DNA from 2 places in the Arthrobacter sp. MDT2-34-1 genome. Region 2 is predicted to be linked to the other one. Evidence: predicted binding sites of a transcription regulator. Region 2 holds the regulator's gene; the other holds the start of a gene.
What was found. Region 2 encodes LexA, which represses DNA repair genes until DNA is damaged. Its sites were predicted from a motif close to TCGAACANNTGTTCGA; they were not measured.

Region 1 (4,177 bases), on a different contig from region 2:
GAGAGTACGTGCGGGAAGCCGGGCGGTCCACAGCGGCAACCGAACCTCGCCTCACTTCGTTGGCGATCCCCAAGAGGTGTGTGCGGACTCGGCGTCGTGCGTCCAGGCCGCGCCGAGCGAGAGGTCCTCGGACATTCGGGGACCCTGTCTGGCGCGGCATGCTCCTAGGGAAGGTCTTCCCGTCTGATCGTCGCGTCAGCCTGCGGGTCCTCGACCTGCGGTGCTCCTGCCGGTCGTGGAATGCGCTGCCGTTCAACGCGGCGCTTCGAATGTGCGGAAAGCTCGTCATGCCGAATCATGAAGCGGATGATGCTCGGGCGAAGCGCACGAAGATTGACCAGCCCGCTGCCGCAAAGCCAGCAGACCAGTCGGTAGCTGTGGTTCACTTGGACCAACCGGTCGGTACCGTGGTCCATGAGCCAATCGGGCGACAAAAACTCATGCATCGGTGCCAGCAAATAATCGGCGGGCAGTAACCGCGCGAAGGCACCCTGCGGTTCGAAGCACTGTTCCAACTGAAGCATCATCCACCATTCTTCTGAGAGGTAGGCAGGACCGCAGGTCTCCAGGAAGCGCCGCAGGTGAGCCTCCAACCTGAGTGAGCGGTCGAGCTGGATTGGTCTCACCTGACGTTGTTGGACGAAGAACTCCCGAAGCACATCCTCGATTCGCGCCTTGGGCCTCGCATACCTGGTCACTGTTGAATCCTCTTGCTGTTGGTTTCACGTTGGGTCGGTTAAACGGTGGCGGGGTGTTGTCCCATGGGCCGTCCGTGGCTTCGTCGCCGGTGTCGCCCTCGCCGCCGGTACAGCGTCGGGGACTTTTGGCCCCGTTGCCCGGGCTTTCCGTGGCTTCTTCTGCGCCGGGTGCTGCGGGGAGCGTGAGTGTCCAGCCTTCGTCGGGGGTGGTGGTGTGGGTGTGGCCGGAGCGGGTGGTGAAGTGGAGGGTCCCGTCGGGGTCTTGGGTGACGGTTCCGCCGCCGTGGTGTTTGGTTTTGTGCCCGGGTTTGCACCTGGCGCTGAGATTTTCCAGGACTGTTTGGCCGCCGTCTTCCCAGGCGATCGTGTGGTCTATCTCGCAGTGGTCCGCCGGGACGGTGCAGCCGTAGTCGCGGCAGTGGCGGTCTCGTAGCCGGACGAGGCGTTTGAGCCATTCGGGCGGGTGGCGCAGGTCTTTGGCGGCGGCGGTTGCTTTGCCGTAGTCATCGGTGAGGACGATCAGCCAGGACTTGGCGAGGGCGGCAAGGTCGCGGGTCATATCGGGCGGGATGGGTCCGTAGCCGGTGAGGTCGCCGGGTTCTTCGGCGAGCCGGAGCAGGGTGTGCAGGGGCGCGGTCACGGCGACGGACGCGGTAACGTTCCCGCCCCCGCAGGTGCAGGGACCTTGCCGTGCCGTACCCGGTGGAGCGCCTGCGGCTGCCGTGTTGCGGTCGGAGTCCGCCGCAACTTCCGCGTCTGGGATTTGGGAGCCGGTTTTCTTGCGGGCGCCAGGTGGAGCGCCTGTGGCTGTCGTTGCCGGTGTCGTTGTGTTCGTCGCGGTCCCGGATCCGATCACCGTTCCGGAACGGGTCGGTCGCCGCGGGCCGGCTGCTCCTTGGTTGTCGGCCGCTGCCTCGTCGTTGGCGGTGGCTGTTTGGGTGGCGGCGGTGTCGTCGGCGGCGGGTCCGGTGTCTGTGGCGGTGGCCGTGGGCTGGTAGGCGTGGCCGGGGTAGCGCAGGAGCATGTCGGTGAAGACGTCGGCGCGGAGTTGGCCCAGGGTGCGGGGTTCGTCAACGGTTTGGAGTTTGCGGGCGTGGGCCTGCATCAGGTTGTAGGCGAGCAGGGCTTTGTCGGCGCTGGCGCGGATGTAGAGTTCGGCCATCCCGTCGTCCTGGGGCTGGTAGTGGACGGTGCGGCGTTCCATCGCGGCGCGGTGCCGGGTCTCGAGGGGTTCGGGGTGCAGTCGGTCGCGGGCGGTGCGGGCCCGGGCCTGCACGGATTCCAGGGTGATGGTCCCGGCGCCGGGAAGAACCTTGGCCTCGTAGCGGGCCAGGGCCTCGGGCGGCAGGCCGGCGCCTTTGCGGGCGATGGCGGTGGCGCGGGGCAGATCGAGGTCGCCGGCGTCGAGGGCGGCGAGGGTGGCGGGCAGGCAGGTGGCGATCTGGTGTGCGTCGGCCAGTTCCGCGGCCGCGCGTTGGCGGGGCAGGGCCAGGATGGGTGCGAGTTCGGCGGCGGCGTGCCGGCAGATCCCGTCCGGTGCCCCGGCGTCGGGCCCGGTTGCCGGGCGGAGCACGGCCAGGCGGTGCACGGCTCGCAGCCTGTGGGACTGGGTCCAGGCCTCGTGTTTGCGCACCGCCTGGAGGTAGTCGAGGGTCGACCAGTCGTCCAGGGTCGCGGGGTCGGTGCCGGAGAGCAGGCCGGCCAGTTCTGCCGGTTCCAGCTCCTGCCAGTCGTTCGCCCACCCCCGCCGCACCGGTGCTGATTCGGTGGCACCATTGTCGGGCGCGGCACCATTGTCCGGCGCGGCACCATTGTCGGGCGCGGCAGGGGTGCCGGAGGATTCCTCCGGCTCCTGCGCATCGTCCAACGGTTCCGCTGCCATACTTCAACGCTACGCAGCCCACGCCGCGGGTAGAACGGGTCTTCGAGGAAAGTGCACAACCTGCCGTCGACACCTGCCTGTGTAGGACAACTCAGCCGGCGAATGGCTGAACGGGGAACCGTCATTCCCCTGTGTAGGACAACTGAGCAGGCGGACGGCTGAACGGGGGACCGTCCTGCCCTGTGTAGGACAACTGAGTAGGCGGACGGCTGAATGCGGAACCTCCATGCCTGTGCAGGACAAGTCGGGAGGCGAACGATTCGACGCCGAGCCGTCACACGCCGGTGGAGGACGGGATCGCCTGCATAGCGTCTTGATGTGGACAGCTCAGGATACGGCGCAGCGGGACTTCCATGGGCAGTCTGCGCCGCCGGAAAAGCGAACTGCCACCAGCGGGAGCCCACCCCAGCAGGGGACCGTCATCAAAGGGGAGGGGCCCGTCCCTAAACAGCAGGAGCCCGTCCCCAAAGGGACGGGCTCCTCGTGGCCTCAGGCCACTATGGCTTTCGCGGCTCGCGAAGCGGCTCCGGCACTCCTGCCGGCAGGTCCTAGAGGTTGCCGGTGGCGATGCGCAGCATGCGGCGCAACGGTTCCGCCGCGCCCCACAGGAGCTGGTCGCCCACGGTGAAGGCGCTGATGTACTCGGGACCCATTTCCAGCTTGCGGATACGGCCGACCGGGATCTCGAGCGTGCCGCTGGCCGCCACCGGCGTCAGGTGCTCCATGGTGGCTTCCTTGGTATTGGGAACCACGCGGGACCACTCGTTGTCGGCGTCGATGATCCGCTCGATTTCGGCCACCGGCAGGTCCTCGGTGAGCTTCAATGTCAGGGCCTGCGAGTGCGACCGCATGGCGCCGATACGGACACACAGGCCGTCGAACGGGATCCGCTTGTCGTCGCTCAAGCCCAGGATCTTGTTGGTCTCGGCGGGGGCTTTCCATTCTTCCTTGGACTGTCCGTTGCCCAGGTCCTTGTCGATCCACGGGATCACGGAACCGGCCAGCGGCACGCCGAACTGGGAGGCATCCAGTTCGGGGCTGCGCTGCTGGGCCAAAATCTTACGGTCAATTTCCAAGATGGCGGAGGAGGGCTGCGCCAGCTCGTCGGCCACCGCGGCGTTCAGCGTACCGAACTGGTTCAGCAGTTCGCGCATGTGCCGGGCGCCGCCGCCGGAGGCCGCCTGATAGGTCATGGACGTGCCCCACTCGACGAGGCCGTTCTTGAACAGGCCGCCCAGGCCCATGAGCATGCAGGAGACGGTGCAGTTGCCGCCGATGAATTCCTTCACGCCCCGCGCCAGGCCGGCGTCGATCACGTCGCGGTTGACCGGGTCCAGCACGATGATGGAGCTGTCCTGCATCCGCAGGGTGGACGCCGCGTCTATCCACAGGCCGTCCCAGCCGGCGTCGCGCAGCTTCGGGTACACCTCGGCGGTGTAGTCGCCGCCCTGCGCCGTCAGGATGATCGGCAGCTTTGCCAGCGTCTCGATGTCGTACGCATCCTGCAGCTTGCCCGCACCCGCAGCAAAGGACGGGGCGTCGCCGCCGGCGTTCGACGTGGAGAAAAACACGGGGTTGATGAGGTCGAAGTCGCCTT
Region 2 (4,177 bases):
CCGGCGGTTACCCGCAGATGGCCCGGGATCCCGACGTCGCGGATCAGCACGCCGGCTTCCAGCAGTCCCTGCCACACCGAGCGGGGGTCCTCCAACCCGCCGAAAAACACGAAGTTTGAGTCGGACGGCGCCGGGTCGAGTCCCAGCTCGGCCAGCCCGTCGACAATGCGGTCCCGCTGCGCCTTGATGTCTTCGACGTTGGCCAGCAGCGCATCGGCATGGTCCAACGCGGCCAGGGCCGTTGCCTGCGTGACGGCGGACAGGTGGTAGGGCAGGCGGACCAGGCGCAGCGCATCGGTAATCTGCGGTGCGGCGGCGAGGTACCCGACCCTGGCGCCTGCCAGCGCGAAGGCCTTGCTCATGGTGCGGGAAACGATGAGCCGCTCCCGCCCCGGCAACAGCGTCAGCGCGCTCGGCGTTCCGGCGTGGGCGAACTCGGCGTAGGCCTCGTCCACGATCACGATGGCCTTGGAGGCCTCCCCCGCTTCATACGCCGCCTCCACGACCTCAAGACCCAGGGCGGTGCCCGTCGGGTTGTTCGGCGAGCAAAGAACGACCACGTTTGCCCCGGAGTCGGCCACAGCGGCGGCGGCAGCGTCCGGGGACAGCGTGAAGTCTGCCCCCCGCGGGACGGCCAGATAATCCGTGTCCGTCCCGCTGGCCAGCAGCGGGTACATGGAATAGGTGGGCGGGAAGCTCAGCAGGGTGCGGCCGGGGCCGCCGAAGGCCTGGAGGATTTGCTGCAGGACCTCGTTCGATCCGTTGGCGGCCCAGATGTTCTCTGCGGTGAGGCCGTGCCCCAAGTAGCCGGCCAGCGCCGTCCTCAGCTTCGTGAACTCGCGATCCGGATACCGGTTCAGACCCGCGGCAGCCTCGCTGACGGCCGAGACGATGGCCTGACGGACAGCATCGGGCAGGCCATGGGTGTTTTCGTTGACGTTCAGGAGGACGGGAACCTCCAGCTGGGGCGCGCCATACGGCTCCAGGCCCCGGAGATTTTCCCGCAACGGCAGGCGGTTCAGGCGTTCTAGCTGCTCACTCACCGGTCCAGTTTAAGCTTCGGCCCGCCCGGGGCAGGAATCGGGCGGGCCGAAGCAGCTCATATTACGGCTGCCTCAGCGCGCCGACGGGACCAGCAGCTGCTGTCCGGCATGGACGACGTCCCCCTGGAGACCGTTCAGTTGCGCGATCTCGAAAATGACATCGTGGGGGTTGCGGTCCGGGGCGGACTGCACTGCGATGTCCCACAGTGTCTGGCCGCTGACGACCGTGACGGTCGCCGCCGGTCCAGGTCCCAGCCCCCCGGCGGCGGCCATTGCCGGAGCCGTGAAGAAACCGATCAGGGTCAGGGCTGCGGCCGCGGCGAGCATCAGCGGCAGGCCGATCAGCAACAAACGGCCGCGGCGGGTCAGCCGCAGGCCTGTGCTGGTACGAAGGCCGGCGGGCTGCGGTGCGAGCTGGGCGGACATGGTGCCACCTTTCCGATATTCGATCTATTTCGGCTGGTTTCGATCGTCTTGCAACGATATTCGAACGTATCTTCGAATGCGTCTCTTACAGTTTTAGCACTGGTGATCGAACATTGTCGAGACTCAGTCGAACAAATGTTTGAAATTCGCTACCGCCTCGCCTAGCGTTGTAAGCGTCGGGCGGCAGTAAGAGCAGTGCATCAGCCGCCACCGACAAAACAGTTGAGACAACAGTCCATGTGCGGTTCCGCTACGGCGCCGGCGCAGGGACCACTACGGGGAGACCGGGGCCGGACATGTCGGAAGAGACCACCACCACTGCCGGAGCGAAGCGACGCGGCCGGCCCGTCAAAGTGGGGCGCAGCCTGACGCCGCGGCAGAAGAAGATTCTGGAAACCATCCAGCGCTCCGTCATGTCCCACGGATACCCTCCGTCCATGCGCGAGATCGGTGACACGGTCGGTCTGGCAAGCCTGTCCAGCGTCACGCACCAGTTGGCCCAACTGGAGAAGATGGGCTACATCAGGCGGGACCCCAAGCGTCCCCGTGCCATGGAAATCCTGACCCCGCTGACACTCGAGCACGGGGGTGTGGAAATCGTCGGAGTCGATGAACCGCAACAGCTGCGCAGCTCCAGCGGCGTCGCCGTATCCGAGCTGACCACGTCATCCGACACGGCGATGGTGCCGCTGGTGGGAAGGATCGCAGCGGGCGGGCCGATCCTGGCGGACCAGGCGGTCGAGGACGTCATGCCCCTGCCGCGGCAACTGGTGGGACACGGCGAGTTGTTCATGCTCAGGGTCTCGGGCGATTCCATGATCGATGCGGCCATCTGTGACGGCGACTGGGTCGTGGTCCGCCAGCAGCACACGGCCGAGAACGGCGACATCGTGGCGGCGCTGCTCGACGACGAAGCAACGGTCAAGACCTTCCGGCAGCGCGACGGCCATACCTGGCTGTTGCCGCAGAATACCCAGTACGAACCGATTCTGGGCGACCACGCAACCATCATGGGCAAGGTTGTCTCGGTGATGCGGGCCCTCTGACGCGCCCGGTCTCCCCGGTCCGCGCTGCAGCCACCCCGGGATCCCCTGCCCGCACGGGCGGTCCCCGGGCAGGGCCCCGCTCGCTCCGGAACGGGCGTGCCCCCAGCCCGTTCAGGCTGAGGCCGTAGCCAGCCTTTCCAAGACCTGGCGGGCCGTGGCGCCGTCCTTGGTACTCCAGAAGGGCGGCAGGGCGCTGCGGAGGAAACTCCCGTAGCGCGCCGTCGCCAGCCGGGAGTCCAACACGGCCACCACTCCACGGTCGTTTGACGCGCGGATCAGCCTGCCGGCTCCCTGGGCCAGCCGCACGGCCGCATGGGTCGCCGAGACCGTCATGAAACCGTTTCCCCCGGACTGCGCCACGGACCGGGTTCGGGCAGTCGTGAGCGGGTCATCCGGCCGGGGGAACGGAATCCGGTCGATGACCACGAGCCGGCACGCGGAACCGGGAACGTCGACGCCCTGCCAGAGCGTCATGGTGCCGAACAGGCAGGTGTCGGGCTCTTCGGCGAATTGGCGGACCAGCGCGCCCATCGACGATTCGCCCTGGCACAGGATGGTCAGGTCGGTGCGCCCGCGCATCTCGGCCGCGGCTTCTTCTGCCGCACGCCGCGAGGAGAACAGGCCCAGGGCGCCGCCGCGCGAGGCCAGCAGCAGCTCCTCGAGTTCATCGAGCTGTTCCGGGCTGGTGCCCCGGCCCGGCTTCGGCAGATGCGACGCCACGTAGAGCACGCCCTGCCTGGGGTAATCGAAGGGGCTGCCCACGTCCACGCTGGAATAGGCGGGCGCGCCGGCTCCGAGCAGTCCGAGCGACCCGGCGACGGCATCGAAGGTCCCCCCGACCGACAACGTCGCCGATGTCAGCACAACGGTATGGTCGTCGAACAAGCCCTCACGCAGCCGGGACGCCACCGAGAGCGGCGCTATGTTCAACGTTGCCGGCTGGTCGTCATTGGCGGCGTAGTCGCCGGCCTCGCCATAGGTGCTGGGACGGGTCGCCCAGATGACCTCCCGGGAGTCCGGAGCGGACAGCAGCCGTTCGGCCAGTTCCAGCACGGCCGCGAGCCGTGAGCGCGCCATCTGCCGTCCGCCGTCCGCTGCCCCCGCACCCTCGGGCTTCGAGTCGGAGAGCGCCGCGCGGGCCGCTTCCCGTACCTGCGCAAGAACCAGCTCATGCTCCTCGCGGAGGCCGGCCGCCAGCAGGCCGGTGGGCACCGACTGCAGGACGTCCTCCAGCGCATCGGCGGCGGAGTTCAAAGGCTCCACGCTGATCCCCGTGTGTTTGCGTGCCGTCGAGGCGGCGGTACGCACCATGGCGGCGGAGAGTTGCCCCGCGACGGCGCTGGTGACGCGGTCCTGCAGCTCATGGGCCTCGTCGATGACCACCACGTCATAGTCCGGGAGTACCGCGACGCCCTCGAAGGCGTTGATGGCCAGCATGGCATGGTTCGTGATCACGATGTCTGCCTCCGCCGCGCGGCCCCGTGCCAGTTCGCTGAAGCACTCGGCGGCCAGGGGACACTTCTGGGCGCCCAGGCACTCCATGGAGCCGACGGAGACCTGCCGCCAGGCCCGATCGCTGACACCGGGCACCAGTTCATCCCGATCCCCGGTTTCGGTCTCGTGCGCCCACTCGCGCAGGCGCACGACTTCCTTGCCCAGCGC

Region 1: the regulator LexA is predicted to act here: its motif matches at 2,611-2,626, upstream of AC5RVV_RS06500 (HNH endonuclease signature motif containing protein).

The regions. Positions count from the first base shown of each region.
Region 1 covers NZ_JBNHGO010000001.1:1,404,027-1,408,203, reverse strand. Annotated here, with positions in the region: gene AC5RVV_RS06505 (hypothetical protein) at 165-416, opposite strand; gene AC5RVV_RS06500 (HNH endonuclease signature motif containing protein) at 439-2,580, opposite strand; gene asd (aspartate-semialdehyde dehydrogenase) at 3,129-4,177, opposite strand, start outside.
Region 2 covers NZ_JBNHGO010000004.1:30,446-34,622, forward strand. Annotated here, with positions in the region: gene AC5RVV_RS16005 (histidinol-phosphate transaminase) at 1-1,043, opposite strand, end outside; gene AC5RVV_RS16010 (LysM peptidoglycan-binding domain-containing protein) at 1,116-1,469, opposite strand; gene lexA (transcriptional repressor LexA) at 1,766-2,515, shown strand; gene AC5RVV_RS16020 (ATP-dependent DNA helicase) at 2,627-4,177, opposite strand, start outside.